DNA from 4 places in the Pseudomonas sp. MT92 genome. Region 4 is predicted to be linked to each of the others. Evidence: predicted binding sites of a transcription regulator. Region 4 holds the regulator's gene; each other region holds the start of a gene.
What was found. Region 4 encodes sigma-54, which starts transcription at its own class of promoters, with help from an activator protein. Its sites were predicted from a motif close to ANTGGCATNNANNTTGCTNT; they were not measured.

Region 1 (7,764 bases), on a different contig from region 4:
ACCGATGGAGCCGAGGTTCTTTATCAAGCGTGTGCCGCAGTCGTTGAGTACGGTGTTGGGGGCTGGGCTGATCGTCGGTTCGTTTTATGGCTTGGCACCGCTGTATGCCTCTCAGCAAGGGTTGTCCACCGAGCAGGTCGGTTTGTTCATGGGCAGCTGCATTTTTGCCGGGCTGCTGGTGCAGTGGCCTCTGGGGTGGTTGTCCGATCGCTATGACCGGGCGCTGTTGATCCGCAGCTTTGCTTTCAGCCTGGCTCTGGCCGCTTTGCCGTTGGCGATCATGGAGCGGGTTCCGCTAGAGGTATTGTTCATCGCCGGTTTTCTCTGCTCATTGGTCCAGTTCTGTCTGTATCCGCTGGCAGTGGCATTTTCCAACGATCACATCGAGGGGGATCGTCGTGTATCGCTGACCGCCATGTTGTTGGTGACCTACGGGGTCGGCGCCAGTATCGGACCGCTGGTGGCCGGGGTGCTGATGAAGTTGTTCGGCAGCCAAATGCTTTATGCGTTCTTCAGTTTTTTCGCGTTGATCCTGGTGTGGCGAATCCGTCCGAAAGCGGTAACCAACCTGCATCAGGTGGACGATGCGCCTCTGCAGCACGTCGCCATGCCGGATAGTATGTCGAGCTCGCCACTGGTGGCGGCACTCGATCCGCGGGTCAATGAGCAGGTGGTGCAGGACCAGATGCAGAACCCGATACCTTCCGAACCAGGGGCCGAATCGGAGCCCGAAGACGATACACCTCGTGAGCAGCCGGACGCGGGGAGTGAAAAAAGTTTTACCGAAGCCAGGCCATAACACTGAGGCAAAAAAAACGGGCAGTCACCGCAAGGGGCTGCCCGTTTTTATTGAAGGACTGTCTCAGAAGTCGTCTTTGTCGAAGCGACGCGCTTCGCGTTGCAACTGATAGACGAACCGCTCGACCTGCCGTTGCACCAGTCCGCTCATGTTATGGAAGCGCACACCGGCGAAGGTGGTGGAGATCTTTTCTTCAAAGTGCAGGTAACGCAACTCGACCGGGGCTGTCATCTTGCCAAAGGGCAGGGCGGCCACGAAGCGGTCATAGACTTGACCCAATTGCAGTCGGTCAGTGATGTCGCCAGAAAAGCGTAACTTGCAACCGGTAGCCGAGATGTCCAGCAGCTTGCCGCTGATCGGTGCCTTGATTTTCTCGCCATCAAGGTCGACGTCGACCAGTTGTGCCAGCTTCAACGCCGCGCGAAACGCATTGCGGCGCTGGTGGTAGACCACTTCATCGGGCAGCGTGCCGCGATAGCAACGACTATCGCCGGATTCGTCGATAGTCAGCGGACCGTTGCTTTCCCAGGCAATGCGCACGCCTTCGTGGAAGCCTTCGACTTTGAAGGGTTCGCCGGCCAACAGGAAACGCTCGCCGTCGCGGGGAATCATTTCGTCCAGGGCAATCATGTTGGTTTCACGATCAATGTCCACCAGATAGCTCTGGAAACGCTGGCTGCGTTCGTGGAACGTAATGATCAGTGGGTCATGACTTTCTTGCAGCTGGCGCAGGTTGCTGGAGATTTCCAGAGGCGTGCTAAGCACCTTGGGTGGCTGCGGAGCATCATCCGCATTTAAGGCATTGGACACGGTTAATCAATCTCCAGACAAATTTTGACTACGGCTAACGGGCATTTTGCCAGCATGTTTCGCGTCTTGATAGAGCGTGCTCATCGACAAGCTTAAGCCTGACTGAGCGGGCGCGGTTTCACAAGCTTGGAGAATGATCCGCTGGCATCGTAGAGCGCGGGAGGTTCGCCGCCGGTAAGAATTTTCAGCTGGGTAGCCGTAGCGGCTTGCTGTATCAGGATCGACTGTCCGTTGCTGGCATTGGTCGTGTGGCACTGGGCCAGGAGGTTGGTCAGCACATCGCTTTGCGCCAGCAATGCTTCGCCAACGCTTGACTGGCTGGCCAATTGTTCCAGGCCGCTGCGGTTGGCAGGCAGGTTGAGGCTGGCGAGGATCTCGCTGCGCTTGCGGCCATGCTGTTCGAGCAAGATGATCAATGCCTGTTTCTGCGCCAGAACGTTTTCGAGCAGAGGCATGTCGCGACCATGCAAGGCGAGGGACTCGGTCTGCAGTAACTCCAGCAATTGTTGCGCTGGAGCAAAATCGTCGATGATCAGTTGCAGTAAATTAGTGTCTTGCATGGCTGGCCTTGGGTTTTAAGCGTCCAAAAGCCTGGCGCAGGCCTTGGGCCTAGCGCTGGGCTTCGAAGTTGAGCAGTTTGCTGGCTATACGGTTGCTGTCGACTTTGTAGCTGCCATCGGCAATCGCTGCTTTCAACGCAGCCACGCGGGCGTTGTCGACGACAGGTTGATCGCGCAGCGTATCAGTGACCTTTTGCAACTGTTGAGCCTCATTGCTGAGATGTACCGATTCCCCGCTTTTGACGGTACTGGCCTGTTCGGCCGGGGTATTCAGCGACGCGGATTTATCGGCCTCGGCCGCTGCCTTGCTTGCGCTGGTACGTGTACTGCCCGTAAGTGACGAGGAACTGTTCAAACGGCTGAAATCGATGACCATGATAAAAAACCTCTGGGAATTTGGACGCTTGCCATGGTTTCGGCCATTCCCTGAAAAACTTTAGGCCCGTTTATCAATGAGCTTGCGCGCGTCAGTGCCCGCCCTGAATGGGGAACAGTTTAGGGAACAGCCTTGGTTAGCGCCATCCTCTTGAGCCGCGAGCGCCAGGAATAGAGAACCCTACATGGACACTTCCACCTGACCCGGCGCCGTGACCTGCGCCTTGATGACTCGCTGGGAGTTGAGGTTCTTGACCCGGATCTGTTCGTTCAGGCCTCCGCTGGCCAGTGCCTCGCCAGGCATTCTCACACTGAGCGTACCGCTGCGCGCGGTAATCACCACCTGATCGCCCTTGCGAATGACTTCGGCCTGCTCGATGTGCACCAGGGTAATGACCTGGTCAGTGACCGTTGGTCGGGTCAGTCTTTGTCCGATCGCCTGATCCACCGATGTCAGATAGCCCTGGCTGATCAAGCTGATGTCACGCTCTCGCAAGGTGACGTCGCCAGGCTCGACAATGCCGGCACGGCGCAGCGGTCGAGTGGTGGTCACGACGTCGCGAAACAGGCGTACTTGAGCGGGTACGAACACCGTCCAGGGCGAAGCGCCTTCGCAGCGAACCTTGACCGTTACCCGTCCCAGCGGCTTGGCCGGACTCTCCAGCGAGGCTGTCAATTCCTTGTCGCACATTGGCATGCGCAATCGGGGATCGAGCTGGTTGACCTGGATTTCGTAGCGACCTTCCGTTTGACTGGTGGCCAGATAGTCTTCTACGGTGAACTCAAGAAAGCCCTGAGTGACGCCGATAAGCATGTCAGGCAAGGTAACCGCGTCAGCAAGGGCAGGGCTGCCAGCGTTGAACAGGCATACGGCCGCCAACACGCCGAGCAATTTGCGGTAGGGTGTGGTCAGGCGTCGAAAAAATGTCGGTTCTGTGTTCATAGAGAGATAAAAAGCAAGCGCCGTGCCGTTTAGAGATGAATGTGCGTCGCAACAACACTTAGCGTTGGTGTAGGAGTCTGGGCATGGCTGGTGTAATGGATTCGGTAAACCAGCGCACGCAACTGGTGGGGCAGAATCGCCTTGAGCTGTTGTTGTTCCGTCTTGACGGCCAGCAGCTGTATGGGATCAACGTATTCAAGGTTCGGGAGGTGCTGCAATGCCCCCAATTGACGCTGATGCCCAAGTCCAGTCCTGTCGTGTGCGGCGTGGCGAATATTCGGGGGGCGACCATTCCGATCCTTGATCTGGCGATGGCGACCGGCTCGGGTGGCTTGAAAGACAAGAACAATCCCTTCGTGATCATCACGGAGTACAACACCAAGACCCAGGGGTTCCTGGTGCGCTCGGTGGAGCGGATCGTGAACATGAACTGGGAGGAGATTCATCCGCCACCCAAGGGCACTGGCCGCGATCACTACCTGACGGCGGTGACTCGGGTCGACAATCAGCTCGTCGAAATCATCGATGTCGAAAAGGTGCTGGCGGAAGTGGCGCCGACACCGGAAGCGATCTCCGCAGGCGTGGTGGACGTCGAAACCCAGCACAAGGCGCTCTCTTTGCGTGTGCTCACGGTCGATGACTCGTCGGTGGCGCGCAAGCAGGTTACGCGTTGCCTGCAAACGGTGGGTGTCGAAGTGGTAGCGCTGAACGACGGTCGGCAAGCGCTGGATTACCTGCGCAAACTGGTCGACGAGGGCAAGAAGCCGGAAGAAGAGTTCCTGATGATGATCTCCGACATCGAGATGCCGGAGATGGACGGGTACACCCTCACGGCGGAGATCCGCAACGACCCTCGCATGCAAAAGCTTCATATCATCCTGCATACTTCGTTGTCGGGTGTGTTCAATCAGGCGATGGTCAAGAAAGTCGGTGCCGATGACTTCCTCGCCAAATTCCGTCCTGATGACCTGGCATCCCGGGTAGTCGACCGGATCAAAGCAGCAGACATTAGCTAGGGGCGTTCGGCCCCCGGCAGTCAACACGATTTAAGAGGCGGCAGCATTGTCAACGGGTAATTTGGATTTCGAACAGTTCCGGGTATTCCTGGAAAAAGCCTGTGGCATTTTGCTCGGTGAAAACAAGCAGTATCTGGTCTCGAGCCGTCTCAACAAACTGATGGAGCAGCAGGGTATCAAGTCGTTGGGTGAGCTTGTCCAGCGCATGCAGACCCAACCGCGCAGCGGTTTGCGCGAGCAGGTGGTGGATGCCATGACCACCAACGAAACCCTGTGGTTTCGTGATACTTACCCCTTTGAAGTCTTGAAGAATAAGGTATTGCCCGAAGCGATCAAGGCCAGTCCCGGTCAGCGTCTGCGCATCTGGTCGGCGGCATGCTCGTCGGGTCAGGAACCGTATTCGCTGTCGATGTCCATTGACGAGTTCGAGCGGGTCAACATGGGCCAGTTGAGGATGGGCGTGCAGATCGTTGCCACCGATCTTTCCAGCACCATGCTCACCAACTGCAAGACCGGCGAGTACGACAGCCTGGCCATTGGTCGCGGCCTGTCACCTGAGCGACTGCAGCGATATTTTGACCCGAAAGGGCCGGGGCGCTGGGTCATCAAGGCTCCGATCAAGAGTCGGGTGGAGTTCCGCTCGTTCAATCTGCTGGACAGTTATGCCAGCCTGGGCAAGTTCGACATCGTGTTCTGTCGCAACGTCCTGATTTACTTCTCTGCCGAAGTGAAGAAGGACATCCTGTTGCGGATTCACAGTACATTGAAGCCCGGTGGTTATCTGTTCCTTGGTGCTTCGGAAGCGCTCAATGGATTGCCGGATCATTACCAGATGGTCCAGTGCAGTCCGGGGATCATTTACCAGGCGAAGTGATTCGTTGCTGGACTGAAAACGGGAGACCTCAGAGGGCTCCCGTTTTTTTATGCCCGGCGTATTCCTGCCGACACCTCGAGCCCGCTCCCAAGAACGCGTGTGTTTGCTAATGGGCAAGCGGCAGAAAAGCGGCAGGCGGCGGAAAACGGTTGCCGCTTTTCTGGCATTGCCGCGTTGCCACTGCTCGCAAAGCCCCGGTTTACGGGGCTTCATGAGTTGGCATGACGCTTGCTAAGTTCATCGTACGAAAAATCAGGTCACCCGAAGGTTTCCCGACATGAGCATCAGCTTCGATAAAGCGCTCGGTATTCACGAAAAGGCTCTGGGCTTTCGCGCTCAGCGCGCCGAAGTTCTGGCCAACAACATTGCCAACGCCGACACCCCGAACTACAAGGCTCGGGATCTGGAGTTCTCGAAAGTGCTCGAGGCGCAGAGCGATAAAGCCAAGAACGGCACGTTCGCCTTGAACATGACCAACAGTCGTCATATCGAAGCCGAAGGCCTGGGTAATGGTGACGAGTCGCTGATGTATCGCACGCCGATGCAACCGTCGATCGACCAGAACACCGTGGACGCTCAACTGGAACAGTCGAACTACGCGGAAAACGCAGTCGGCTTCCAGGCCAGCTTCACGCTGCTCAACAGCAAATTCAAAGGGCTGGTGTCAGCCTTGCGCGGAGAGTAAGTCATGTCCCTGTCCAGTGTTTTCAACATTGCCGGTAGCGGCATGAGTGCGCAAACCACTCGTTTGAACACCGTTGCTTCGAACATCGCCAACGCCGAAACCGTCTCGTCGAGCATCGACCAGACCTATCGTGCGCGTCATCCGGTATTCGCCACCATGTTCCAGGGCGGCCAGAGCGGCGGCAGCGATTCGCTTTTCCAGAACCAGGACGCCGCGGGTCAAGGCGTGCAGGTCATGGGCGTGGTCGAAGATCAGAGCAACCTCGAGGCGCGTTACGAGCCGAACCATCCGGCTGCTGATGCCAAGGGCTACGTCTACTACCCGAACGTCAACGTAGTGGAAGAAATGGCTGACATGATTTCCGCGAGTCGTTCGTTCCAGACCAACGCTGAAATGATGAACACCGCCAAAACCATGATGCAGAAAGTCCTGACCCTCGGTCAGTGATAAGGGGCGACTCAGATGAGTGTTAGCGATTCCACCAGCGGTTTGAGCCTCAAGGATGTCTTGGCCAATTCTTCGGTCAAGACCAGCACCACCAGCAGCAACGGCCTGGCCGCTGCCACGAGTAGCGCCACCGGCAAAAACGCGTTGGGCAAAGACGCTTTTCTGCAGTTGTTGGTGACTCAGCTGAAAAACCAGAACCCTCTGGAACCGCAGGACAACGGCGCGTTTGTCGCTCAATTGGCACAGTTCAGTAGCCTGGAAGGGATTACCACGCTCAACGATACGGTCAGCGGCATTGCCGGCAACTACAACTCGTCTCAAGCGTTGCAGGCTTCTTCGCTGGTAGGTCGTTCTGTTGTTGCCCAGACCGACACCGCAGTGGTCGACACCTCCAAGAGTTTCAACGGTACGGCGGTCGTACCTGCCTCGACGAATCCGGTGACGATCAAGATCACTGATACCGATGGCAAAGTCGTTCGCACCATCGACCTGGGCAGTCAGCAAGCCGGTAACGCCAGTTTCATCTGGGACGGCAAAAACGATGCGGGCGAGGTGGCCAAGGCCGGCACTTACAAGTTTGCGGCTAACGCGACTTACGACAGCCAGGCGACCTCGCTGGTGACTTACCTGCCGGCCACCGTCAACAGCGTGACCATCAGCCAGACCGGCGGTGAGTTGATGCTGAACCTGGCAGGCCTGGGCAGTGTTGCCCTGTCCAAAGTACAGACCATTGGTATATAGAGCCGACTAACACGGCACAAAGGAGTGGAATATGTCTTTCAATATCGGCCTTAGCGGTCTCTATGCAGCCAACAAACAGCTGGACGTAACCGGCAACAACATCGCCAACGTCGCGACCGCCGGTTTCAAATCGTCCCGTGCAGAATTCGAAGATGTGTACTCGGCCACGCGCCTGGGTACCGGTAGCAAGACTATCGGCAACGGCGTGCGTCTGGCCAACGTTTCCCAGCAGTTTGGCCAGGGCGACGTTAACAACACCGGCAACGTGTTGGACATGGGTATCCAGGGCAACGGTTTCTTCATCCTCAGCGACAACGGCTCCCTGAGCTACACCCGTGCCGGTGCGTTCAAGACAGACGCCCAGAACTACGTGGTCGACAACAACGGCAACCGTCTGCAGGGTTATGGCGTCGACTCCAATGGCAAGATCATCAACGGTGTGTTGACTGACTTGAAGATTGATACGTCGAGCCTGGCGCCGCACGCGACCACTCGTGTCGATCAGACGATGAAC
Region 2 (7,764 bases), on a different contig from region 4:
CGGCGCTGTGACCTGGAGTGTCGGTATCCAGTTGGCTATCGGCAGTCTGTTGGCGATGTTGCTGGCGGTCGGCGCGGCCGTCTGGCTGTTGCGCAGCAAACTGGCGCCGCTGGGGGATCTGGTGCGTCAGGCCGAAGCCTTGGGCGCCGGTGATTTGAGCGTGCGTCTAAGCGTGTCGAGCAACGATGAAATCGGCCAGTTGGCTCGTGCGTTTAACCAGATGAGTCAAGCGTTGTCGACCATGGTCGAGCACATTCGCAACGCCTCGATGGAGGTCAACAGCCGCGCCCAGGCCTTGTCCGGTTTATCCGGCGGCGCCTATGAAGGGATGGAGCAGCAATCGGGCGAGATCACCAGCATGGCCGGGGCCGTGGAAGAGTTCAGCGCCACCTCCCTGAACATCGCCGACAACATGGGCAACACCCAGCGCCTGGCCCAGGAAAACGCTCAGCAAACCCGGATCGGTCGCACGTCGATGGACGAAGCTTCCTCGTCCCTGGAGCAAATCGCCGGTGCACTGAACAGCACCGCGACGGTGATCAACACTTTGGGCCAGCGCTCCCAGGAAATCGGCGGCATCGTTGGCGTCATCACCTCGATCGCCGAACAAACCAACTTGTTGGCGCTTAATGCTGCGATCGAAGCGGCGCGTGCCGGTGAGCAGGGGCGTGGCTTTGCCGTGGTGGCCGATGAGGTGCGCAACCTGGCTTCGCGCACCCGTCAGGCCACGGACGAGATTTCCGTGATGATCCAGAGCATCCAGCAGGAAACCGGCAACGCCATCAGCACCATGGAGCAGGGTAATGTGCTGATGCAGGAAGGCTTGTCGCGCAATGCCAATGTCGCCTCCGCGCTGGCGCGTATCGACGAGCAAAGCCGTTCGGCTGGCCAGCAATTCGCCGCGATCACCACGGCGACCCAGGAGCAGAGCAGCACCGCGACCTTGCTCAGCAGTAACTTGCAAAGCATTGCCCTGGCGAATAGCGAGCAGCGGGAAGTGGTGTCGAACCTGGCGGTCACTGCCAAAGAGCTGGAGAAGCTGGCGGCAGACTTGCGTGCCGAGGTTGACCGGTTTCGTTGAGGTGCTTTTGAAATAGTCGATGCGGCGTCGGCACTTATTGCATCGCCGGCCGATACTGCAATGCTTCCGCCAGATGCTCACGCCTGATCCCGTCGACCTGCTCCAGATCCGCCAAGGTTCGCGCCACCTTCAGCAGCCGATGCGCCGAGCGCAGCGACAGGGTCAGCCTTTCACAGGCCGTTTCCAGCCAGGTCTCATCGACTGTGGATAACGTGCAGTGCCGGCGCAGCCCCGGCAAATCGAGAAAGGCGTTGGCGCACCCTTGGCGCTTTTGCTGTCGTTCACGGGCTTCAGCGACCCGCTCCGCCGCGCTGGCGCTGTCCTCTCCGGGTTTCACCGTCGGATTCAGCGCCGTGGCCTCCCGCGCAACCGTCAGGTGCAAATCGATCCGATCCAGCAACGGCCCGGACAGTTTGTTGCGATAGCGCTGGACCATGTCCGGGGTGCAGGAGCAGCGGCCAGTGGGTTCGCCAAGATATCCACAGGGGCACGGATTCATTGCCGCCACCAGCTGAAAACGTGCCGGGAATCGCACGCGATCCTTCGCTCGGGAAATCACGATATGGCCCGACTCCAGAGGCTCCCTTAACACCTCCAGTACTTTGCGGTCGAACTCCGGAAGCTCATCGAGAAACAAAACACCGTGGTGGGCGAGGGTAATTTCACCGGGCTGCGGTTTCGAGCCGCCACCGACCAGCGCCGGGCCTGAAGCCGAGTGGTGCGGTTGTCGGAAGGGGCGCTGCGGCCAATGACTCAAAGGGACGCAACTGGTGACTGACTGAATCGCCGCCACTTCCAGTGCTTCGCACTCGGCCAGGGGCGGCAACAGCCCTGGCAGGCGACTCGCCAGAAGCGTCTTGCCCGTTCCCGGAGGTCCGCTGAACAGCAAGTTATGCGCGCCGGCTGCAGCAATCAGCAACGCCCGTTTGGCGGCTTGCTGGCCCTGCACTTCGTTCAGGTCGGGATAGGGTTTGCTGGCGTGGATCAATCCATCGGAGACATAGGGTTCTACCGGCGTGTGTCCATTGAAATGCGCCACGGCCTGCAGCAGATGATCCACCGCAATCACCTTCAACCCCGACGCCAGGCACGCCTCCTCGGCATTCGCGCTCGGCACCATCAACGAACGCCCGGCCTTGCGCGCGGCCAGTGCCGCCGGCAACACGCCTCGCACCGCACGCACTGCGCCTGACAGGGCCAGCTCACCCAGACATTCCACGTCATCGAGCGTCAACGTCGGCACCTGCACGCTGGCCGAAAGAATCCCCAGGGCAATCGCCAGATCGAACCGTCCGCCATCCTTGGGCAAATCCGCCGGTGCCAGATTCAGGGTGATGCGCCGCGCCGGAAACTGCAGCCCCGAATTGATGATCGCACTGCGCACCCGATCCTTGCTCTCTTTCACCGCTGCCTCAGGCAGGCCGACCATGGTCAGCGACGGTAAGCCATTGGCCAGATGAACTTCGACGGTGACGGCGGGCGCATCCACGCCAATCTGGGCGCGGCTGTGGACGATGGAGAGGGACATGGTCGTTCCTTGAGTTGTACGGGGGCCGCTTCCTGCGGGTTTTTGAAGGGTAGACGGCAGCGCTGTTTCCGCAGTGCATGGAAGAGAAGGAATTTTCGCAAGATGTTGCGCCGTTCCACGGGCAGCGTATTGATTCTGTGGCGAGGGGAGCGCTCCCTCGCCATAAGCATTCCATCGTTTAATTTCTTTGAAGAGACATTGATGTGCGATGCGCTAGTGTTGGTCGAAAGTGGTCAGTTATTGCATTAGAAAGGGTGGATTAGCGGCGCAATCAGACGGCGGATGAGAGGTTCGTAGGATGTTGCCGGGACTCTTGCGGGCTTGAAGACCGCAGTCTCGGCAATTCCTACAGATAAATCTGACGGTCGTTACGACCTTGTGGCGAGCAGGCTCGCCTACACGGTGGAATGGGGTTAACCATTGGGGAGCGGCGTTATTCGGAGGGTGGATTCAGTTTCGCTTCCAGTTCCGCGACCTTCGTCTCAAGTGCTTCCAACCGTGCCCGCGTCCGCGCCAGCACGACCATCTGGCTATCAAACTCTTCCCGGCTCACCAGATCCAGTTTGCTGAAGCCGCTTTGCAGCAGGGCCTTGAACTGGCTTTCGATTTCGCTTTTCGGCAATGGGGTGTCGCCGCTGAAGAGACGGGAGGCGGTGCCCGTCAGGGCGTCGAGGAAGTCTTTGGGCGCGAGCATGGGAAAGGTCCTGATAACAATGGCCGGCAGTGTATCACGCAGTGTCTATAGTCATTTCGCGGGCAAAGGATGCACGCTTTTCGCGCATGGGGACGGACGGCATCGCACCGTTGTTGTGCGTAACGCGTGCGGTGTTGTTGCGAAGTCGCTGCCATCTGCTGGTAAAGGCTTGAAAACAGTACGTTTTGTGGAGATGGCAAGCTTTCTGCTTAGACGGTAGTGACCCATGCACTGATGCAGTCGCTGTGACGAATGCAGTGCGCCAAGCGGAGCACGGGAAGTGTTTCGTGAGGAGCGGGTAGCTGGCGTCGGACGGGCAAGTAAGGTCGACGATGCGTTACAAAGCCAGGCACTGCGCTTAGACTTGAGACGGGTTTGTTTTCCTGGGGCAAGTCCACCAATTCGGGAGAGAGTTTTCATGAAGCTAGTCACTGCCATCATCAAGCCGTTCAAGTTGGACGATGTGCGCGAGTCGTTGTCCGAGATCGGCGTGCAGGGCATTACCGTCACTGAAGTCAAAGGCTTCGGTCGGCAGAAGGGTCACACCGAGCTGTATCGTGGCGCGGAGTATGTGGTCGATTTCCTGCCAAAGGTGAAGATTGATGTCGCCATTGACGACAAGGATCTCGACCGGGTTATCGAGGCGATAACCAAGGCCGCCAACACCGGCAAGATCGGTGACGGCAAGATCTTCGTGGTCAATCTGGAACAGGCGATTCGCATCCGTACCGGCGAAACCGATACCGACGCAATCTAAGCCGCCACAAACCCAACGCCCCAGGAGAAAACAATATGACTCTGCGTAAATTCGCAGGGCTAGGAGCCCTGTTGTCCATCGTAATGCCCGGCCTGGCCATGGCGGCAGATCCGGTGGCGACTCCAGTCCTCAACTCCGGCGATACCGCCTGGATGTTGACCTCGACAGCCCTCGTGCTGTTCATGACCATTCCCGGCCTCGCGCTGTTCTACGGCGGCATGGTTCGGTCGAAAAACATTCTTTCCGTGATGATGCAGTGCTTCGCCATTACTGGTCTGATCAGCGTCCTGTGGGTCATTTATGGCTACAGCATCGCGTTCGACACCACCGGCATGGAACAAGGCGTCATCAACTTCAACTCGTTCTTTGGCGGCATGGGCAAGGCGTTTCTCGCCGGCATCACCCCTGCCAGCCTGACCGGCCCTGCGGCCCTGTTCCCTGAGGCAGTGTTCGTCACCTTCCAGATGACCTTCGCCATCATCACTCCGGCGCTGATCGTCGGTGCCTTCGCCGAGCGGATGAAGTTCTCCGCGATGCTGGTTTTCATGGGCGTCTGGTTCACGCTGGTCTACGCGCCGATCGCGCACATGGTCTGGTCCGGCAACGGCGGCCTGCTGTGGGACTGGGGCGTGCTGGATTTCGCCGGTGGCACCGTGGTGCACATCAACGCCGGTGTGGCCGGCCTGATTGCCTGCCTGGTGCTGGGCAAGCGTAAAGGCTTCCCGACCACCCCAATGGCGCCGCACAACCTTGGCTATACCCTGATGGGTGCGGCGATGCTGTGGGTCGGCTGGTTCGGTTTCAACGCCGGTTCCGCCGCGGCGGCCAACGGCACGGCCGGCATGGCGATGCTGGTGACCCAGATCGCAACCGCCGCTGCTGCATTGGGCTGGATGTTCGCCGAGTGGATGACCCACGGCAAACCAAGCGCACTGGGCATCGCTTCGGGTGTGGTTGCAGGCCTGGTGGCCATTACTCCGGCGGCCGGCACCGTAGGTCCTATGGGCGCTCTGGTGATCGGCCTGGCAGCAGGCGTGGTGTGCTTCTTCTGCGCCACTACCCTGAAACGCAAACTCGGCTATGACGATTCCCTGGACGCCTTCGGTGTGCACGGTATCGGCGGTATCCTCGGTGCAATCCTGACCGGTGTTTTCGCTGCACCGTCCCTGGGTGGCTTCGGTACCGTCACCGACATCGCCGCACAAGTCTGGATTCAATGCAAAGGCGTGGGCTTCACGGTGATCTACACCGCGATCGTCACCTTCATCATTCTCAAGGTACTGGATGCCGTCATGGGTCTGCGTGTCACCGAGGAAGAAGAAGCCGTCGGTATCGATCTGGCGCTTCACAACGAACGCGGCTACAACTTGTAAGCACGCGCATGAGAAAACTTGCCCGGCTTGCCGGGCATTTTTTTGTCCGGATTTTGTCGTTAAGGGAAGCGCTGAAAGGTTTTTTCTGACAGCTTTTGCACTGTTTGCGACGCGGGTTTTTGTGCCGCCGATGGCTTACAGGATTGAAGGAATATTAGGGCCTTTGTTTTTTCCCAGAGCGCGCTAGAATGCGCCCCGAACGTGCGGAGAACTGTATGTGGCAACAGACTCTGATTACTCTGCGGGCGAGGCCCCGGGGCTTTCATCTGGTAACGGACGAGTTACTCGCCGGCTTGCCTGAACTCAGGGCGTGCCGGGTTGGTCTGCTGCACTTGTGGCTACAGCATACCTCGGCGTCGTTGACCATCAACGAGAACGCCGATCCGGCGGTACGTCGCGACTTCGAACGGTTTTTCAATCGTCTGATCCCACAAGGAGCAGACGGCTATGAGCATAACGACGAAGGCCTGGACGACCTCCCGGCGCACTTCAAGGCCAGTGTGCTTGGCTGTCAGCTCAGTCTGCCGATATCGGCAGGCCGATTGGCGTTAGGGACCTGGCAAGGCGTTTATCTGGGCGAGCACCGTGATCATGGCGGTGCTCGTAAAGTCCTCGCCACCGTGCACGGTGAAGGGGCATAACCGCTGGTCAGCAGCGGCTGTTGATTTTTTTCCGGCAGCCTTCGACAGAGGGCAAAGCTGGGCTATAACTAATCTGCTTTTCGCAAGTCATGAGGTAGAACATGAGCGACGATGATCTGGAAAACGACGACCTCGAAGTAGGCGACGACGACGAAACCGAAGAAGGTCTGGAAGCGGCGGCGGAAGATGTCGCTGAAGATGACGGCGGTGATGCGCCGGTTCCGACCGCCAAAGGCAAAGCCAAGGCAGCGGTATCGGTCGATGAGTTGCCAAGTGTCGAAGCCAAGAACAAGGAACGCGACGCCCTGGCCAAGGCCATGGAAGAGTTCCTGGCTCGTGGCGGCAAGGTGCAGGAAGTGGAGGCCAATGTGGTCGCCGATCCTCCCAAGAAGCCTGATAACAAGTACGGCAGCCGGCCTATCTAAGCCTGATTCCTTGCTTGCTGAAAAAGCCCGCCGTCGCTGCGGGCTTTTTCATGCCTGAAACAAAAAAGATGAAAACGGTGGTGATCCCTGTGGGCACGAGCTTGCTCGCGATGGCGGAGTGTCAGGCAACCTTTATTTTGAATGTTGCGCTCTCATCGCAAGCTCGCACAGGTTTCCTTGTCAGTTCGAGGTCTTGTTCCAACTCGCCAGCAACGCCGGCAACTCGGTCAGGCTGCGAATCTCGGCATCCGGCAACCGGTCGGCTTCCCAGTCCTTGCCGGCCGGGTTGAACCAGATCGCCCGCAGCCCCGCTTGCTGGGCACCGGCAATGTCATCGCCTGGGTGGTCACCGATATGCACCGCGGTCTCGGCAGTGGCGCCACCGCGCTGCAGCGCCTCATGGAACAATCGAGAGTCAGGTTTGGCGATGCCGATGTCTTCGGCGCATAACGCGAACTTGAAATAATCCGCCAGCCCCAGGCGCCGCACATCGGCATTGCCGTTGGTCACCACGCCGAGGGTGTAATGGTTGGCCAGCACTTCCAGGGTCGGTTGCACTTCGGGGAAGATTTCCAGCTGATGCCGGGCGTGCAGAAACACCTCGAAACTCTGATCGGCCAGGTCGGACGCTTCCGTATGGGCGTAACCGGCTTCTTCCAGCGCCTGGAACAGCACCCGGCGGCGCAGGGCGCTGATGCGGTGCTTGAGGTTAGGTTCGATGCTCAGGATGCGTTCGCGAATGGCCCACAAGTGTTCCACCGGTACCGCGCCCAGATTCGGTGCGTGTTCAGTCAGCCATTCACGCAATATGGCTTCGGCGCTGACGATCACCGGAGCGGTGTCCCAGAGGGTGTCGTCGAGGTCGAAGGTGATCAGTTGGAGAGTCATGAATCATCGCCTTTAATGCGTTTGGCCCGTGGATGAGCACTGTCGTAGACCGTGGCCAGGTGCTGGAAGTCCAGGTGGGTATAAATCTGCGTGGTCTTGATGTCCGAATGGCCGAGCAGTTCCTGCACTGCCCGCAGGTCCTGGGAGGACTCCAGCAAGTGGCTGGCGAAGGAGTGGCGCAACATGTGCGGGTGCAGGTTTTGCCCGAGCTCCCGTTCGCCAGCGGCTTTTACCCGTAGCTGAATCGCCCGTGGGCCCAGTCGACGGCCTTGCTGGCTGACAAACACCGCGTCGTCCGCCGGATTGGCCAATGCCCGTAACGGCAACCAGAGCTCCAATGCCTCGCGCGCCATTTTGCCCACCGGCAGCAGACGGGT
Region 3 (7,764 bases), on a different contig from region 4:
TTGATCGTCGCCCGCGCCCGACGCGACGCGTGACCATGAGCCGCCTCGGGGGGGAGGCGGTCAGCAGATCAATGCATCTTGCTGTGGTCCATCATCTTGTTGTGATCCATGGTGCCCAGCGCCCTGGCTTCAGCTTCGACGTTGATCGTTTCTTTCTCGCCCTTGGCGTTTTCCACGACCAGGGTCAGCGGCACTTTGCTGCCTTCCTGAACCTGGGCATTCAAGTCCATCAACATGACGTGGTAGCCGCCCGGATCGAGGCTCACCGGTTTGCCGGCCGGCAGCTCGACGGACTCGACCTGACCCATTTTCATCACGTCGTCTTTCATGCTCATCTGGTGGATTTGCACGGTCCTGGCGACGGGCGACTGTACGCTCAGCAGTTTGCTATCGGTGTCCGCCTGCAGGGTCATGAAGGCCCCGGTCGATGGCTGGCCGGCCACCGTCGCGCGAACCCAGGCGTCGTTGACCAGGGTTTGCGCCGACGCTTGCCAGGCCATGCCGATCAGGGACAGGCCGAGGGCCAGTTGTTTAAAACGCTTTGCGTACAACGAAGTCATCAGCAGACCTCCATGACGGTGAGCAGGTCTTCTGCGCACTCTTTTGCGGTAAGGGACGCGGACAGCCCGAGGCGCAAGTTGCCCCTGGAGTCGAAGACGTAGCTGGTCGCGGTGTGGGAGAGGGTGTAGGTGTCGCCGCTCGGGACTTTTTCATAAAACACGCCGAACTCCTTGGCGGTGGCGGCGGTTTCTTCCAGGCTGCCATAGAGCGCCTCGAAACTCGGGTCGAAGGCCTTGACGTATTTGTCGAGCATTTGCGGGGTATCGCGCTCGGGGTCCAGGGTGATGAAGATCACTTGCAGGCGTTCGCCGTCGCGGCCCATCAGCTTCTTGGCCTGGGCGGCGCGGGCCAGTGTCGTCGGGCACACCGCAGGGCATTGGGTGAAACCGAAGAAGATCATCGGCATCAGGCCACGGTAGCTGCCGAGCATCCGGGTCTCGCCCTGGGCGTCCTTGAGCTTGAAGTTACGCCCCATGATCTTGTCGCTCAGATCCTTGCCGTACTTGAACGACAGCTTGTTGCTGTCATCACAGCCGGCGAGCAGGCCAAGGCTCAGCAGGCCCATGCCTTGCAGGACGGTGCGACGGGTATACAACGTACTCATGGAAAAAAGCTTCCTGTGTCACCACTGAAAAACCACAGTGCCTGACGTATCAGGCGAAAAAAAGCGCGTGGATGTTAACAAACTGTTGCCCTGTGGCGCTCAATCGGTCGCCCGCCGGTCATGCGCCAAATGGTCGCGGTCAGCCGTTCACAACCCGGCTAAACGCGCCTTTGGGGGCACAGTGCAGATGCACCACCGTGCACGATTGATGGTCGGAGATCCCGATGACGACAACGACTCAACAGTTTTAACGGGCGGGTACTAGCCGATGGATTCGGCGTGTTTGTCTACTTCTTTTTCGCGGTGCCTTCAGTGTTGGATATTTGAGTCAAGCTCAAATGCCGGGCCGTTTCGGCTATATAACGAGCCCGCTCAAAGCGACTAAGGCATCTGCTTGTAATAAGCCTGAATTGTTGCAGGAATTGATAATTACTTTCACGGGAAACCGGATCAATGTTTCGGCGCGAAAGTGTTATAAGTTTTTCGCCTTAGGGCCTGCCATGTAATAAAAAATAAACCGTTATAAAACGGTGTATCACTCTGCGCGATCAAAAGATTGCGACTTAGAGCTTTTTTCTTATCTGCCATTGACTTACGACTGTTCGCTTTTGACCGCCCGACTTCAGGGGATGCCCTGCTTTCTGCGCATTGAGAGACGAGGCAGTTCTATTAAAAAACAGGGGAACGAACAATGTCTTTGAAGTGGAATTTGGTGGCGCTGGCTGTCTCACTGGGTGTTACTCAACTAGCGTCGGCCGCTGGTGTGGAAGACCAGGCGACTGCCAAGGGGTTTGTTGAAGGCAGCAGTTTGAACCTCCTACTTCGCAACTTTTATTTTGATCGTGACGGTAAGAATACGGCGGGCGACAAACAGGACTGGTTGCAAGTGACACAAGGCAACTTCACCTCCGGCTTCACCCAAGGCACCGTCGGCTTTGGGGTGGATGCCTACGGGTACTGGGGGGTGAAGCTGGACGGTGGCAAAGGCAATGCGGACTCCGGCAACTTGCCGGTCGACAGCAACGGCCGGCCGAAGGATGACTTCAGCAGCGCAGGCGCGTCGATCAAGGCCCGGTTCTCCAAGACTGAACTGCACTATGGCAACTTGCAGCCAAACAACCCGGTCCTGGCCACGGCGGGCACTCGTGCCACGCCTCAAACGGCGACCGGTTTCAACTTGTTGAGCAGCGAAATCGAAGGGTTGAACCTCGACGCCGGGCATTTCACCGCCAGTAACGGTTCGACCACAACCAACAATAGCCATGACCTGTATGCCGGTTATGCAAACGTGGCGGCCAAGAGTATTGACTACCTCGGCGGCAAGTACACGCTGACCGACAACTTGTCCATGAGCTTGTTTGCGTCGGACCTCAAAGACGTCTGGCACCAATACTATGGCAATGCCAACTACACGATCCCGTTCACTGCCGATCAGTCACTGAACCTGGACTTCAATATCTACCGCACCCTCGATTCCGGCCAATCCAAAGCCGGCGCCATCGACAACACCACCTGGTCGATGGCTGCGGCGTACTCTTTCCTGAGTGCTCACACCGTTACACTGGCGTTCCAGAAAGTTCACGGCGACACGCCGTTTGACTATGTGGCCGTTGGCAATAACAAGTCGGGTGATTTGGCCGACTCCATCTTCCTGGCCAACTCGGTTCAGTACTCTGACTTTAACGGTCCTGGCGAAAAATCCTGGCAGGCCCGTTACGACCTGAACATGGCGGCCTATGGCGTGCCGGGGCTGAGCTTTATGACGCGCTACCTGAACGGCGACAATATCGACGGCACCCACATGCCGGTCGGCAGCGCCTACCAGGCCTATGGTTATGGCTCTGACGGCAAGCACCACGAAACCAACTTCGAAGCCAAATACGTGGTGCAGACCGGTCCAGCCAAAGACTTGTCGATGCGGGTGCGTCAAGCCTGGCACCGCGGTAACGCCGATCAGGCGGAAGGGGATTACAACGAAACCCGTCTGATCGTGGATTACCCGATCTCGATTTTCTAAGCGCAAGACCGCCGGTCAGGCCCGAAGGGCGCACCGCGTTGACGGCCAGTTTCAGCCCTGCTGAAGCTGGCCGTTTTGTTTGTACAAGCGCTTCCCTGGGTGCACTTTTAAAGCGCCGTGGCTGACGACGTGCACCAGTGCGAGGCGATTTTCCAGGTGTTCCAGCGTCATGTGTCACCCGCCGTCGGAACGCTTCCATCCTGCCGGGAACGCCTCTGGCCCACCCTTACAAGGCCATTTCCAGCGCGTGATGGACCCGTTTCGCCTGTCGCGCACAGCATCCGTCACCCACTGGCACAAAGGCTGCATTAATCCCCTCAAGTCCATCTGAAAAAGAGGGACAGCCCTCTCGGTCAACGACGATCGACTGGCCGCACAGGTCGTGGGCTACATCGGTGGATCAGGCATAGCCGTCTGGTTTCAACACCGCAAAAGAACAGGCAAAGACGCCTGGAACCGCAAGGTTTCAGGCGTTTTTTTTTGCTTTTTTTTACCGTGATTGGCTTTGGCAGGTGTCGTTTATGAATTCCAATGTAGCCACGTTGAACAAGCTGCAAACGCTGGTCGTGATCGGCAACGGCATGGTCGGACATCATTGTGTGGAACAGTTGATCGAGCGCGGAGCCCTTGATCGCTATCGCTTGCACGTCTTCAGCGAAGAGCCGATGCGCGCTTACGACCGTGTGCACCTTTCCGAATACTTCTCCGGCCGCGACGCCGAGTCGTTGGCGCTGAGCGATGCATCGTTGTACCAGACGCCCGGCGTCACCCTGCACCTGGGTGTGCCGGTGCTGGAAATCGACCGCGAGCGTCGTCAGGTCATCACCGCGCAAGGGTGTGTCAGCTACGACAAACTGGTCCTGGGCACCGGCTCCTACCCCTTTGTGCCGCCGATTGAAGGCGCTGAAGGCGATTCGCGCCTGGTCTATCGCACCCTCGAAGACCTCGATGCCATTCGAGCGGCGGCGGCCAATGCCCGGCGCGGCGTCGTGGTCGGCGGTGGCCTGCTCGGTCTGGAAGCGGCCAACGCGCTCAAGCGCCTGGGCCTTGAAGCCCACGTCGTGGAGTTCGCCCCGCGCCTGATGCCGGTGCAACTGGACGATCTGGGTGGCCTGGCGCTCAAGGCACAAATCGAACGCCTGGGCGTCGGCGTGCACCTGTCCCGCGCCACGCAATCGATCAGCGCCGGTGAGGACTACCGCTATCGGATGAATTTTGCCAACGACGAATTTCTCGAAACCGACCTGGTGGTGTTCTCCGCCGGTATTCGCGCCCAGGATGCGCTGGCTCGCCAATGTGCGCTGGAGATCGGCCCCCGCGGTGGCGTGGTGATCGACGACACCTGCTTGAGCTGCGACCCGAACATCTATGCCATCGGCGAGTGCGCATCCTGGAATGGCAGCCTGTTCGGTCTGGTCGCGCCCGGCTATCAAATGGCGCGCAGCGTCGCCGCGCGGCTGTGCGATGACGTGGCCGAGCCGTTCCAGGGCGCCGACATGTCGACCAAGCTCAAACTGCTGGGCGTCGACGTCGGCTCCATCGGCGATGCCCACGCCCATACGCCGGGTGCCCGCAGCTATCAGTTCATTGACGAGACGAGCGCCGGCTACCGGCGCCTGGTGGTGGACGCCACCGGCAAGCGCGTGCTGGGTGCGGTGCTGATCGGCGACAACAGCTACTACGACACCCTGCTGCAATACATGCAGAACGCGATTGCCTTGCCGTCCGAACCGGCCGCGCTGATTCTGCCGTCGTCCGAAGGCGCGCCGACCCTGGGGCCGGGCGCCTTGCCGGAAGCGGCGACGATCTGCTCTTGCCACAACGTGACCAAGGGCGCCATCTGCTCGGCCATCGACGGCGGTTGCACCGACCTCGGCCTGCTCAAGTCACAGACCAAGGCCTGTACCGGCTGCGGCGGTTGCGCCGGTCTGCTCAAGCAAGTGTTCGAGCATGAGTTGACCGCCCGGGGCGTCAGTGTCGACAAGAGCCTGTGCGAACACTTCGCCTACACCCGCCAGGAGCTGTATGCGCTGGTTCGGGTGGAAGGGGTGATCACCTTCGAAGAACTGCTGGCCAAACATGGCCGGGGTCACACCGGTTGCGACGTGTGCAAGCCGGCCGTGGGCTCGATCCTCGCCTCGTGCTGGAACCAGCCGATCATGGACCCGTCGCTGGTGCCGTTGCAGGACACCAACGACACCTTCATGGCCAACATGCAGAAGAACGGCACGTACTCGGTGGTGCCGCGCATTCCCGGCGGCGAGATCACCGCCGACAAGCTAATTGCCATAGGCGTCGTCGCGAAGAAATACGACCTCTACACCAAGATCACCGGTGGCCAGCGCATCGACCTGTTCGGCGCCCAGTTGCATGAGTTGCCGGACATCTGGGCCGAGTTGATCGAAGCCGGTTTCGAAACTGGCCACGCCTACGGCAAATCGACCCGTACGGTGAAATCTTGCGTCGGCAGCACCTGGTGCCGCTACGGCGTGCAGGACAGTGTGCAAATGGCCCTGACCCTCGAGGATCGCTACAAGGGCCTGCGTTCGCCGCACAAGCTCAAGTTCGCCGTCTCCGGTTGCACCCGCGAGTGCGCCGAGGCGCAAAGCAAGGACGTCGGCGTGATTGCCACCGAGAAAGGCTGGAACCTCTACATCGCCGGTAACGGAGGCATGCGTCCACGTCACGCCGAGTTGTTCGCCACCGACCTGGACGACGCGACCCTGATCCGCTACATCGACCGCTTCCTGATGTTCTACATCCGCACCGCCGACAAACTGCAGCGCACCTCGGTCTGGCGCGAAAGCCTGGAGGGCGGCCTGGATTACCTCAAGGATGTGATCCTCCACGACAGCCTGGGCCTGGGCGCTGAACTGGAGTCGCAGATGCAGTTGGTGGTCAACCGCTATGAATGTGAGTGGGCCAACGCCCTCAAGGACCCGGAAAAGCTCAAGCGCTTCCGCACCTTCGTCAACGATAAACGCCCGGACCCGGACATTCACTTTGTCCAGGAACGTGGTCAACGCCGGCCGATCATGGCGGCCGAACTCAACCTGATCCCTGTTACCGAGGAGACTGTCTGATGACTCAGTCCAATACCCAACGCGTTGAAACCGGTGCGTCAGCTGTCTGGCAATCGGTGTGCAGCCAACAGGATCTGGTGAATGACTCCGGTGTGGTGGTGTGGCTGGACGGCGCGCAAGTGGCGCTGTTCTACCTGCCGGGCGTCGAGGGCAAAAACCTCTACGCCATTGACAATCACGACCCGCAATCGGGGGCCAATGTCATCGGTCGCGGCCTGGTCGGCAGCCTCAAGGGCGATCTGGTGGTGGCGTCGCCGATCTACAAGCAGCATTTCCGCCTGGAGGACGGCACCTGCCTGGAGTACCCGCAACAGCGTCTGCGGGTCTGGCCGGTGCGGTTGAATGATGGGGTCGTGGAGGTCGGGGTGGCCTGACAACACACTTTTGTGAGCGTTGCGGCGCGGCGATCCGACTTGCCAGCGTTAGAGGTATTTGTCCGTGACGGCGCCTTCAGAGGCGCTGGACACGGTCTTCGCGTATTTGGCCAACACCCCGCGTTTGTACTTCGGCTCCGGCCGCACCCAACGGCTCTTGCGTTCGGCCAGTTCGGCATCCGGCACATCGACCGTGATCTGTCGGGTTTCGGCGTCGATGGTGATGTTGTCACCGTTTTCGACCAGCGCAATCGGCCCGCCGTCAAACGCCTCGGGCGTGATATGCCCCACGACAAAACCGTGTGAGCCGCCGGAGAAACGGCCGTCGGTGATCAACGCCACCTCCTTGCCCAATCCCTTGCCCATCACCGCCGAGGTCGGCGAGAGCATTTCGCGCATGCCCGGCCCGCCCTTGGGGCCTTCGTAACGGATCACGATCACTTCGCCAGGTTGCACTTCACCGTTGAGGATGCCCGCCAGCGCATCTTCTTCGCCGTGGTAGACCCGTGCCGTGCCCTCAAAGCGCAGGCCTTCCTTGCCGGTGATCTTGGCCACGGCACCGGTGGGCGAGAGATTGCCGTGCAGGATCACCAGGTGCGAGTCCTTCTTGACCGGTTGGTCGAAGGGCAGGATCACGTCCTGGCCGGCCGGGTAGTCGGGGACGTGCGCGAGGTTTTCGGCCAGGGTCTTGCCGGTGACGGTCAGCACATCGCCATGCAGCATCCCGGCTGCCAGCATGCGTTTCATCAAGGGTTGAATGCCGCCGATGGCCACCAGTTCGCTCATCATGTATTTGCCGCTGGGGCGCAGGTCGGCGACCACGGGAGAAACCTTGCCCAGCTCGACGAAGTCATCGAGGGTCAGTTCGACATCGACCGCATGGGCCATGGCCAACAGGTGCAACACGGCGTTGGTCGAGCCGGCGAGGGCGATCACCACGCGGATGGCATTTTCGAAGGCCTTGCGGGTCATGATGTCGCGCGGTTTGAGGTCAAGCTTGAGCAGTTCCATGACCTGCTGGCCGGCCCGGAAACTGTCCGACGCCTTGTCGCTGCCGATGGCGTCCTGGGAGCTGGAACCGGGCAGGCTCATGCCCAGCGCCTCGATGGCCGACGCCATGGTATT
Region 4 (7,764 bases):
TGGTCACGGGCGACTACTCCCGTGGCGCGGCGGGTTATTGGGTCGAGAACGGTGAAATTCAGTTCGCGGTCCAGGAAGTGACCATCGCCGGTAACATGCGTGACATGTTCAAGCAGATCGTTGCCGTGGGTAATGACCTGGAACTGCGCAGCAATATCCGTACGGGGTCGGTACTGATCGAGCGGATGACGGTGGCAGGCAGCTAAACTCCCCTGTCACAAAAAAGGCGCACCACCTGATGGGTGGTGCGCCTTTTTTTGTGGGCTATCGAGCGGGTTTGGCCTCGATACGCGTTTACTCGCCTTCGTCGAAATAGCGGTTGATCAGGTCTTTCAACGCATCCAGCGCCTTTTGCGCGTCTTCGCCTTCGGTGTTGATGTAGATTTTGGTGCCCTTGCCAGCCGCGAGCATCATCATTGCCATGATGCTTTTGCCGTCGACCGTAGATTCCGGAGTGCGTCCGACTCTGATCGTGCAGTCCTTGAATTCACCGGCGACTCCGACGAATTTTGCAGAAGCACGGGCGTGCAGGCCCAGCTTGTTGATGATTTCGATTTCCAGAGCAGGCATCGCGGTGTGAATCCTTTAGCTGAGGTCGCGGTGGCGGACCTGGACGTTCTTCAGGGATTGTTGCAGCGTCTTGCCCAAGCGTTCGGTCAGGTAGACGGAGCGGTGATGTCCGCCCGTGCAGCCGATGGCAATGGTGACATAGGCGCGGTTGCTGGCGGCAAAGCGGGGCAACCATTTGAGCAGATATGTGGAAATGTCCTGGAACATCTCTTCCACGTCCGGCTGGGCTGCCAGGTACTCGGCAACCGGTTGATCAAGCCCGGACTGCGCCCGAAGCTCGGGTTTCCAGTAGGGATTGGGCAGGCAGCGCACGTCGAATACCAGGTCGGCATCCACGGGCATGCCACGCTTGAAACCAAAGGACTCCACCAGGAAGGCTGTACCGGGTTCCGGCTGGTTCAACAGGCGCAGCTTGATCGTATCCCGTAGCTGATACAGGTTGAGGTTGGTGGTGTTGACTTTGAGATCGGCAAGGTCGGCTATGGGGCCGAGCAGGCTGGTTTCATCGTTGATCGCTTCAGCCAGCGAACGATTGGCACTGCTCAGCGGGTGACGACGACGGGTTTCCGAAAAACGCTTGAGCAAGGTTTCTTCGTCGGCATCCAGGTACAGAACATCGCACTGGATATGCCGGCTGCGGACTTCTTCGAGCAATTCGGGGAATCGCGACAAGTGACTTGGCAGGTTGCGAGCATCAATGGACACGGCCACCAGCGGCTGTGCCAGTTCGGTGTGGATCAATGCGCGTTCGGCGAGTTCCGGCAGCAACCCGGCGGGAAGGTTGTCGATGCAGTAGTAGCCACTGTCCTCGAGTACATCAAGGGCGGTGCTTTTACCTGAGCCGGAGCGGCCACTGACGATGATCAAGCGCATGATTACTGACCGTTTTGCTCGTCCAGGACAACCTGATACAAGGCTTCATTGCTCGGGGCGCTGCGCAGTTTTTCGCGCACTTCCTTGCGGTCGAGCATGCTGGCAATTTGGCGCAAAAGTTCCAGGTGCGCATCGGTAGCGGCTTGCGGGACCAGTAGAACGAACAACAGGTCAACCGGTGCGCCGTCGATGGCGTCGAAATCTATGGGAGCATCGAGGTGCATCAGGGCACTGATGGGTGAAGAGCAGCCCTTCAGGCGACAGTGGGGAATGGCGATGCCGTTGCCAAAACCCGTCGAGCCGAGTTTTTCACGGGCAATCAACGCCTCGAAGACATCTTGCATCTCCAGATCCGGCACTTCCCGGGCGATCAGGTTGGCAATTTGTTCGAGGGCTTTCTTTTTACTGCCGCCCGGCACGTTCACAAGGGAACGGCCGGGGGTCAGGATGCTTTCAAGTCGGATCATGGGTTGGGGGTGTTAACGACCGGTAGCGCCCTGGAGGAGGCTCTGGGTCTTTTCCTTATGCTTTTTGAGTTGTTTATCCAGCTTGTCGGTCAGTGCGTCGATCGCCGCGTACATATCGGTATGTTCCGCGTTCGCGACCACTTCATTGCCGGGAATATGCAGCGTGGCTTCGATTTTCTGCTTCAACTTTTCGACGGTCATCGTGACCTGTACGTTGGTGATCTTGTCGAAGTGCCTCTCTAACCGTTGGAGTTTTTCGCCGATGTAGGTGCGAAGAGGTTCGGTCACTTCCAGTTGGTGTCCACTGATGTTGACTTGCATACAGCTTCTCCTTCGTTGCCAGTGCATAAAGCGGTAGATCAAATGATCTACCACTGGAACGCTGTGGCGTGGCTCTACATCAACCGCTTGCGTTCGCTCGAAGGCGCGATCCCCAGGGATTCGCGGTACTTGGCGACGGTGCGGCGAGCCACCTGAATGCCTTGTGCCTCCAGTAAACCAGCGATCTTGCTGTCACTCAACGGCTTTTTCTGATTTTCCGCGGCAACCAGTTTTTTGATGATCGCGCGGATCGCCGTGGACGAGCATTCGCCGCCTTCGGAGGTGCTGACATGGCTGGAGAAAAAGTACTTCAGTTCATATATGCCCCGAGGGGTATGCATGAATTTCTGTGTGGTCACCCGTGAAATTGTCGACTCGTGCATGCCAACCGCCTCGGCGATGTCATGCAGGACCAACGGTTTCATGGCTTCGTCGCCGTACTCCAGGAAGCCGCGCTGATGCTCGACAATCTGGGTGGCAACTTTCATCAGGGTTTCATTGCGGCTTTGCAGGCTCTTGATGAACCAGCGGGCTTCCTGCAACTGATTGCGCATGAACGTGTTGTCGGCGCTGGTGTCGGCGCGACGCACGAAACCGGCGTACTGGGCGTTGACCCGAAGACGCGGTACCGATTCCTGGTTGAGTTCCACCAGCCAGCGTTCGTTGTCCTTGCGCACGATCACGTCGGGAACCACGTATTCGGCTTCAGTGGATTCGATTTGCGAGCCCGGGCGCGGATTAAGGCTTTGAACCAGTTCGATCACTTGGCGCAGCTCATCTTCCTTGAGCTTCATGCGGCGCATCAGCTGGCTGTAATCGCGGCTGCCGAGCAAGTCGATGTAGTCGGTGACCAGGCGCTTTGCTTCGGCGAGCCAAGGGGTTTTGGCCGGCATCTGGCGTAATTGCAGCAGCAGGCATTCGCCCAGGTTGCGGGCGCCGATTCCGGCGGGTTCGAATTGCTGGATGCGGTGCAGGACGGCTTCGATTTCGTCCAGTTCGATGTCCAGCTCCGGGTCGAAGGCTTCGAGTATCTCCTCGAGCGTCTCGTCCAGGTAGCCCTGATTGTTGATGCAATCGATCAGGGTCACGGCGATCAGGCGATCGGTGTCGGACATGGGCGCCAGGTTCAATTGCCACAGCAAATGGCTTTGCAGGCTTTCACCGGCCGATGTGCGGGTGGTGAAATCCCACTCGTCGTCATCGTTGCTCGGCAGACTGCTGGCGCTGGTCTGGTAAACGTCTTCCCAGGCGGTATCGACGGGCAGTTCGTTGGGGATACGCTCGTCCCAGTCGCCTTCCTCGAGGTTATCAACCGTCGGTGCGCTTTCCTGGTAGGAGGGTTCCTGAATGTCGGGGTTGGGTTTCTGTTCGGCGTTGTCGGCCAAGGGGTCGCTGTTATCGAAGTCGTCGCCTTCTTCCTGGCGTTCGAGCATCGGATTGGACTCCAGGGCCTCCTGGATTTCCTGTTGCAGGTCCAGGGTCGACAATTGGAGCAGGCGGATGGCCTGTTGCAGCTGCGGTGTCATCGTCAGCTGCTGGCCCATTCTCAAGACTAGCGATGGTTTCATGGCAGGGGCTAAACACCTTATTCGCCGGCGCACATGCGCCATCCACTACAGGGCGCCGGAGCGCCAAACATAAGCAAATTATATGCCTGAAACTGAAGTGTTTGCCTAGAGCGCTGTAACAATAAAAAAGTGTTGATTTTTTATCGAGACAAGCGCTCGGTCGACTAGCCAGACACCTCGGTGCTTACAGGCGGAACTCATGGCCCAAATACACTTCCTTGACCAGATCGTTGGCCAGGATGGTTGCAGCGTCGCCTTCGGCGATCAATTGGCCATCGTTGACGATGTAGGCGGTTTCACAGATGTCGAGGGTGTCACGGACGTTGTGGTCGGTGATCAGCACGCCAATGCCCTTGGCCTTGAGGTGATGGATGATCTGTTTGATGTCGCCTACCGAAATCGGGTCCACGCCGGCGAAGGGCTCGTCGAGGAGGATGAATTTCGGGTTGGTGGCCAATGCCCGGGCGATTTCCACACGGCGGCGTTCGCCACCGGACAGGCTCATGCCGAGGTTGTCGCGGATGTGGCTGATGTGGAATTCCTGCAGCAGGCTTTCCAGCTCCTTGCGGCGACCGGCCTTGTCGAGTTCCTTGCGGGTCTCCAGGATCGCCATGATGTTGTCGGCGACCGAGAGTTTGCGGAAGATCGACGCTTCTTGCGGCAGATAGCCGATACCGGCCTTTGCGCGGCCGTGCATTGGCTGGTGGCTGACGTCCAGGTCGTCGATCAGTACGCGGCCCTGATCGGCCTGTACCAGGCCTACGATCATGTAGAAACAGGTGGTCTTGCCAGCGCCGTTAGGGCCTAGCAGGCCAACGATCTGACCGCTGTCGATGGACAGGCTGACATCACGGACGACCTGGCGGCTCTTGTAGCTCTTGGCCAGATGCTGAGCTTTCAGAGTTGCCATTACTGGGCCTTTTGCTCGTCGGTTTTCTTCTTCGGCTGGATCACCATGTCGATGCGCGGACGCGCTTCGGTGACCTTGTTACCTGTCGCACGGCCAGCGCTCGCAAGCTTCTTGACGGTGTCGTAGACGATTTTTTCGCCCTGGGTGGTGTTGTTGTCCTTGTCGATGACTTTGGCGCGATCGATCAGTACGACGCGGTTTTGCGCGGCGTGGTACTGGATGGTCACTCCCCAGCCCTGGACAGGCTTGGTGTCGCCCTGGGTTTGCAGTTGTTCGAAGTAGGCCAGGTTGCCTACAGAGGTCACTACATCGATATCGCCGGTCGGCGTGCGGGTGATGGTCACGGTGTTGCCGGTGACCTTCATCGAGCCCTGGGTAATGATCACGTCACCTTTGTAGGTGGCAACGCCATTCTTGTCGTCCAGTTGGGCGTCGTCGGCTTGAATGCGGATAGGCTGCTCTTGATCGTTCGGCAGAGCCCAGGCGCTCACGCTTCCCAGTGCTGCGCCCAGACTGAGCAAAATAGGGAGGGTTTTAACGAGCCTCATACTGTCCTCTTACGTTCGATAGCAGGTGTATCCTGCTTTCTTTCAAATACGCTTTCATTCCGGTACCGGTCGATACGCCGCCAGCGCCGTCGATTCTAACGGGTTGCTCGGTCTGCGCATATTGTTGCTGCGGGAACACCGTCATTCGAGTGGTGGTGATCAGGGTTCTGCGGTTTTTTTCATCAAAGCGCGTGATGCGTACCGAATCGATCAATTCAACCTGCGTGCCGTCCGGGTTGACCTCACCTTTTTCGCTCTGGACGTGCCACGGGAACTCGGTGCCGCGGAACATGTTCAGGTCAGGGTTGGTCAGCAGCGTGACTTCGCTTGCTTTGAGGTGCTCGACTTTGTCGGAAGTCATTTCGTATTGAAGCCTGCCATCAGGCAGGAACTGCACGCTGTGGGCGTTGGTAGCGTAATAATCGATTTCGCTTTCGTCGACATGCGCGATCGGTTTGTCGAGGAAGCGTTCCGGGCTGATGTTCCAATAGCCGACCGCGGCGAAAATCGCCGCAATGCAACCGAACACCAGAATGTTGCGAATTTTTTTGTTCAGCATGGTTTGGCTCACAGGTACGCGGCGTTGGCCGCATCGAGACGGCCCTGGGCGCGCAGGATCAATTCGCAGAATTCGCGGGCGGCACCCTCGCCACCGCGGGCCAGGGTTACTCCGTGAGCGTGTTCACGCACAAAGCTTGCGGCATTGGCCACCGCCATGCCCAGGCCGACGCGGCGAATGACCGGCAGGTCCGGCAGGTCGTCGCCTAGATAAGCGACCTGCTCATAGCTTAGGTTGAGTTGGCCGAGAAGCTCGTCGAGCACCACCAGTTTGTCTTCGCGCCCCTGGTACAGATGCGGGATGCCAAGGTTTTTCGCCCGTCGCTCAACCACCGGGGTTTTGCGGCCGCTGATGATCGCGGTCTGGACGCCGGCCGCCATCAGCATCTTGATGCCCTGGCCGTCGAGGGTATTGAAGGTCTTGAATTCGCTGCCGTCTTCGAGAAAGTACAGGCGCCCGTCGGTCAGGACGCCATCGACATCGAATACTGCCAGTTTGATGTGTTGGCCGCGTTGCAGCAGGTCCGCGCTCATTACATTACTCCTGCACGCAGCAAATCGTGCATGTTCAAGGCGCCGACCGGGCGGTCTTCGCTGTCGACCACGACCAATGCGTTGATTTTATGATCTTCCATGATTTTCAGGGCCTCGGCGGCGAGCATCTCGGCGCGGGCGGTCTTGCCGTGCACGGTCATGACCTGATCTATCGTGGCGCTATGGATGTCGACGCTGCGGTCCAGGGTGCGGCGCAAGTCGCCGTCGGTGAAGATCCCGGCCAGCTTGCCGTCGGCCTCGAGGATGACTGTCATGCCAAGGCCCTTGCGGGTCATTTCCATCAGCGCATCCTTGAGCAAGGTGCCGCGCTGAACCTGTGGCAACTCTTGCCCGGCGTGCATGACATTTTCCACCTTCAGCAGCAGGCGTCGGCCCAATGCTCCACCGGGATGGGAAAAGGCGAAGTCTTCGGCGGTAAAGCCGCGCGCTTCCAGCAGTGCGACGGCCAGGGCGTCGCCCATGACCAGCGCCGCCGTAGTAGAGGAAGTGGGGGCCAGATTCAGCGGGCAAGCTTCGTGCTCGACGTGAACGTTCAGGTTGACCTCGGCGGCCTTGGCCAGCGGCGAGTTCGGGTTGCCGGTCATGCTGACCAGCTGGATGCCCAGACGCTTGATCAGTGGCAGCAGGGTGACGATTTCATTGGTCGAGCCGGAGTTCGACAGCGCCAGGATGATGTCGTCGCGGGTGATCATTCCCATGTCGCCGTGGCTGGCTTCGGCCGGATGCACGAAAAATGCGGTGGTGCCGGTGCTGGCCAGGGTGGCGGCGATCTTGTTGCCGATATGCCCCGACTTGCCCATGCCGACCACGACTACGCGGCCTTTGCTGGCCAGAATCATCTCGCAGGCGCGTACGAAATCTGCGTCGATATGCGGCAGCAAGCTTTGTACGGCTTCTACCTCGAGGCGGATGGTGCGTTGTGCTGATTGAATCAGGTCGCTGGATTGGCTCATGTCTGAATCGTATAGCCTGATGAAAAGGCGGCGATTATAGCGGTTATGATCGAAACCCTCACGCAAGTTTGTCGAGCATTGTCTCTCCATGCTGCTCAATCCCTCTAAATGAGCGTTTTTGCCTGTCTTGTTGCTGAATATGGCTCGGCATTGGCCTTGGGCGCGTGGCCATTGCAGTGATATAGTTCGCCGCCAGTTCGGCCCGCTCGGCGGATGTGCTTTTGTCAGGAAGCCAGGCGTCCGAGTGAGAGGCTGCATCGCAAGGAGTTTAGATGAGTGCCGATAACGCCTACGCGGTCGAGCTGAAGGGACTGACCTTCAAGCGCGGTGCGCGCAGCATTTTCAATAACGTCGATATCCGTATTCCCCGCGGCAAGGTCACCGGCATCATGGGGCCTTCCGGGTGTGGCAAGACCACGCTGTTGCGGTTGATGGGCGCAC

Region 1: the regulator sigma-54 is predicted to act here: its motif matches at 5,593-5,612, upstream of flgB (flagellar basal body rod protein FlgB).
Region 2: the regulator sigma-54 is predicted to act here: its motif matches at 3,496-3,515, upstream of glnK (P-II family nitrogen regulator).
Region 3: the regulator sigma-54 is predicted to act here: its motif matches at 3,473-3,492, upstream of nirB (nitrite reductase large subunit NirB).

What each region holds. Positions count from the first base shown of each region.
Region 1 is NZ_JBXAFA010000035.1:941-8,704, reverse strand. Features, by position in the region: gene AC1Q6D_RS32815 (MFS transporter) at 1-799, shown strand, start outside; gene AC1Q6D_RS32810 (flagellar brake protein) at 863-1,609, opposite strand; gene AC1Q6D_RS32805 (flagella synthesis protein FlgN) at 1,702-2,169, opposite strand; gene flgM (flagellar biosynthesis anti-sigma factor FlgM) at 2,219-2,545, opposite strand; gene flgA (flagellar basal body P-ring formation chaperone FlgA) at 2,726-3,487, opposite strand; gene AC1Q6D_RS32790 (chemotaxis protein CheV) at 3,571-4,503, shown strand; gene cheR (protein-glutamate O-methyltransferase CheR) at 4,550-5,377, shown strand; gene flgB (flagellar basal body rod protein FlgB) at 5,655-6,062, shown strand; gene flgC (flagellar basal body rod protein FlgC) at 6,066-6,509, shown strand; gene flgD (flagellar hook assembly protein FlgD) at 6,525-7,250, shown strand; gene flgE (flagellar hook protein FlgE) at 7,282-7,764, shown strand, end outside.
Region 2 is NZ_JBXAFA010000001.1:178,243-186,006, forward strand. Features, by position in the region: gene AC1Q6D_RS00835 (methyl-accepting chemotaxis protein) at 1-1,081, shown strand, start outside; gene AC1Q6D_RS00840 (YifB family Mg chelatase-like AAA ATPase) at 1,116-2,609, opposite strand; gene AC1Q6D_RS00845 (accessory factor UbiK family protein) at 3,043-3,303, opposite strand; gene glnK (P-II family nitrogen regulator) at 3,722-4,060, shown strand; gene AC1Q6D_RS00855 (ammonium transporter) at 4,096-5,433, shown strand; gene AC1Q6D_RS00860 (secondary thiamine-phosphate synthase enzyme YjbQ) at 5,649-6,074, shown strand; gene sutA (dormancy-specific transcriptional regulator SutA) at 6,176-6,499, shown strand; gene AC1Q6D_RS00870 (HAD family hydrolase) at 6,680-7,387, opposite strand; gene xerC (tyrosine recombinase XerC) at 7,384-7,764, opposite strand, start outside.
Region 3 is NZ_JBXAFA010000003.1:27,553-35,316, forward strand. Features, by position in the region: partial or broken gene AC1Q6D_RS05995 (SAM-dependent methyltransferase) at 1-30, shown strand, start outside; gene AC1Q6D_RS06000 (copper chaperone PCu(A)C) at 69-560, opposite strand; gene AC1Q6D_RS06005 (SCO family protein) at 560-1,165, opposite strand; gene AC1Q6D_RS06010 (OprD family porin) at 1,857-3,182, shown strand; gene nirB (nitrite reductase large subunit NirB) at 3,704-6,265, shown strand; gene nirD (nitrite reductase small subunit NirD) at 6,265-6,639, shown strand; gene ilvD (dihydroxy-acid dehydratase) at 6,688-7,764, opposite strand, start outside.
Region 4 is NZ_JBXAFA010000011.1:154,720-162,483, forward strand. Features, by position in the region: gene pmbA (metalloprotease PmbA) at 1-206, shown strand, start outside; gene AC1Q6D_RS20850 (HPr family phosphocarrier protein) at 295-570, opposite strand; gene rapZ (RNase adapter RapZ) at 586-1,443, opposite strand; gene ptsN (PTS IIA-like nitrogen regulatory protein PtsN) at 1,446-1,910, opposite strand; gene hpf (ribosome hibernation-promoting factor, HPF/YfiA family) at 1,923-2,231, opposite strand; gene AC1Q6D_RS20870 (RNA polymerase factor sigma-54) at 2,306-3,799, opposite strand; gene lptB (LPS export ABC transporter ATP-binding protein) at 3,984-4,709, opposite strand; gene lptA (lipopolysaccharide transport periplasmic protein LptA) at 4,709-5,257, opposite strand; gene lptC (LPS export ABC transporter periplasmic protein LptC) at 5,244-5,816, opposite strand; gene AC1Q6D_RS20890 (KdsC family phosphatase) at 5,825-6,349, opposite strand; gene AC1Q6D_RS20895 (KpsF/GutQ family sugar-phosphate isomerase) at 6,349-7,323, opposite strand; gene AC1Q6D_RS20900 (ATP-binding cassette domain-containing protein) at 7,596-7,764, shown strand, end outside.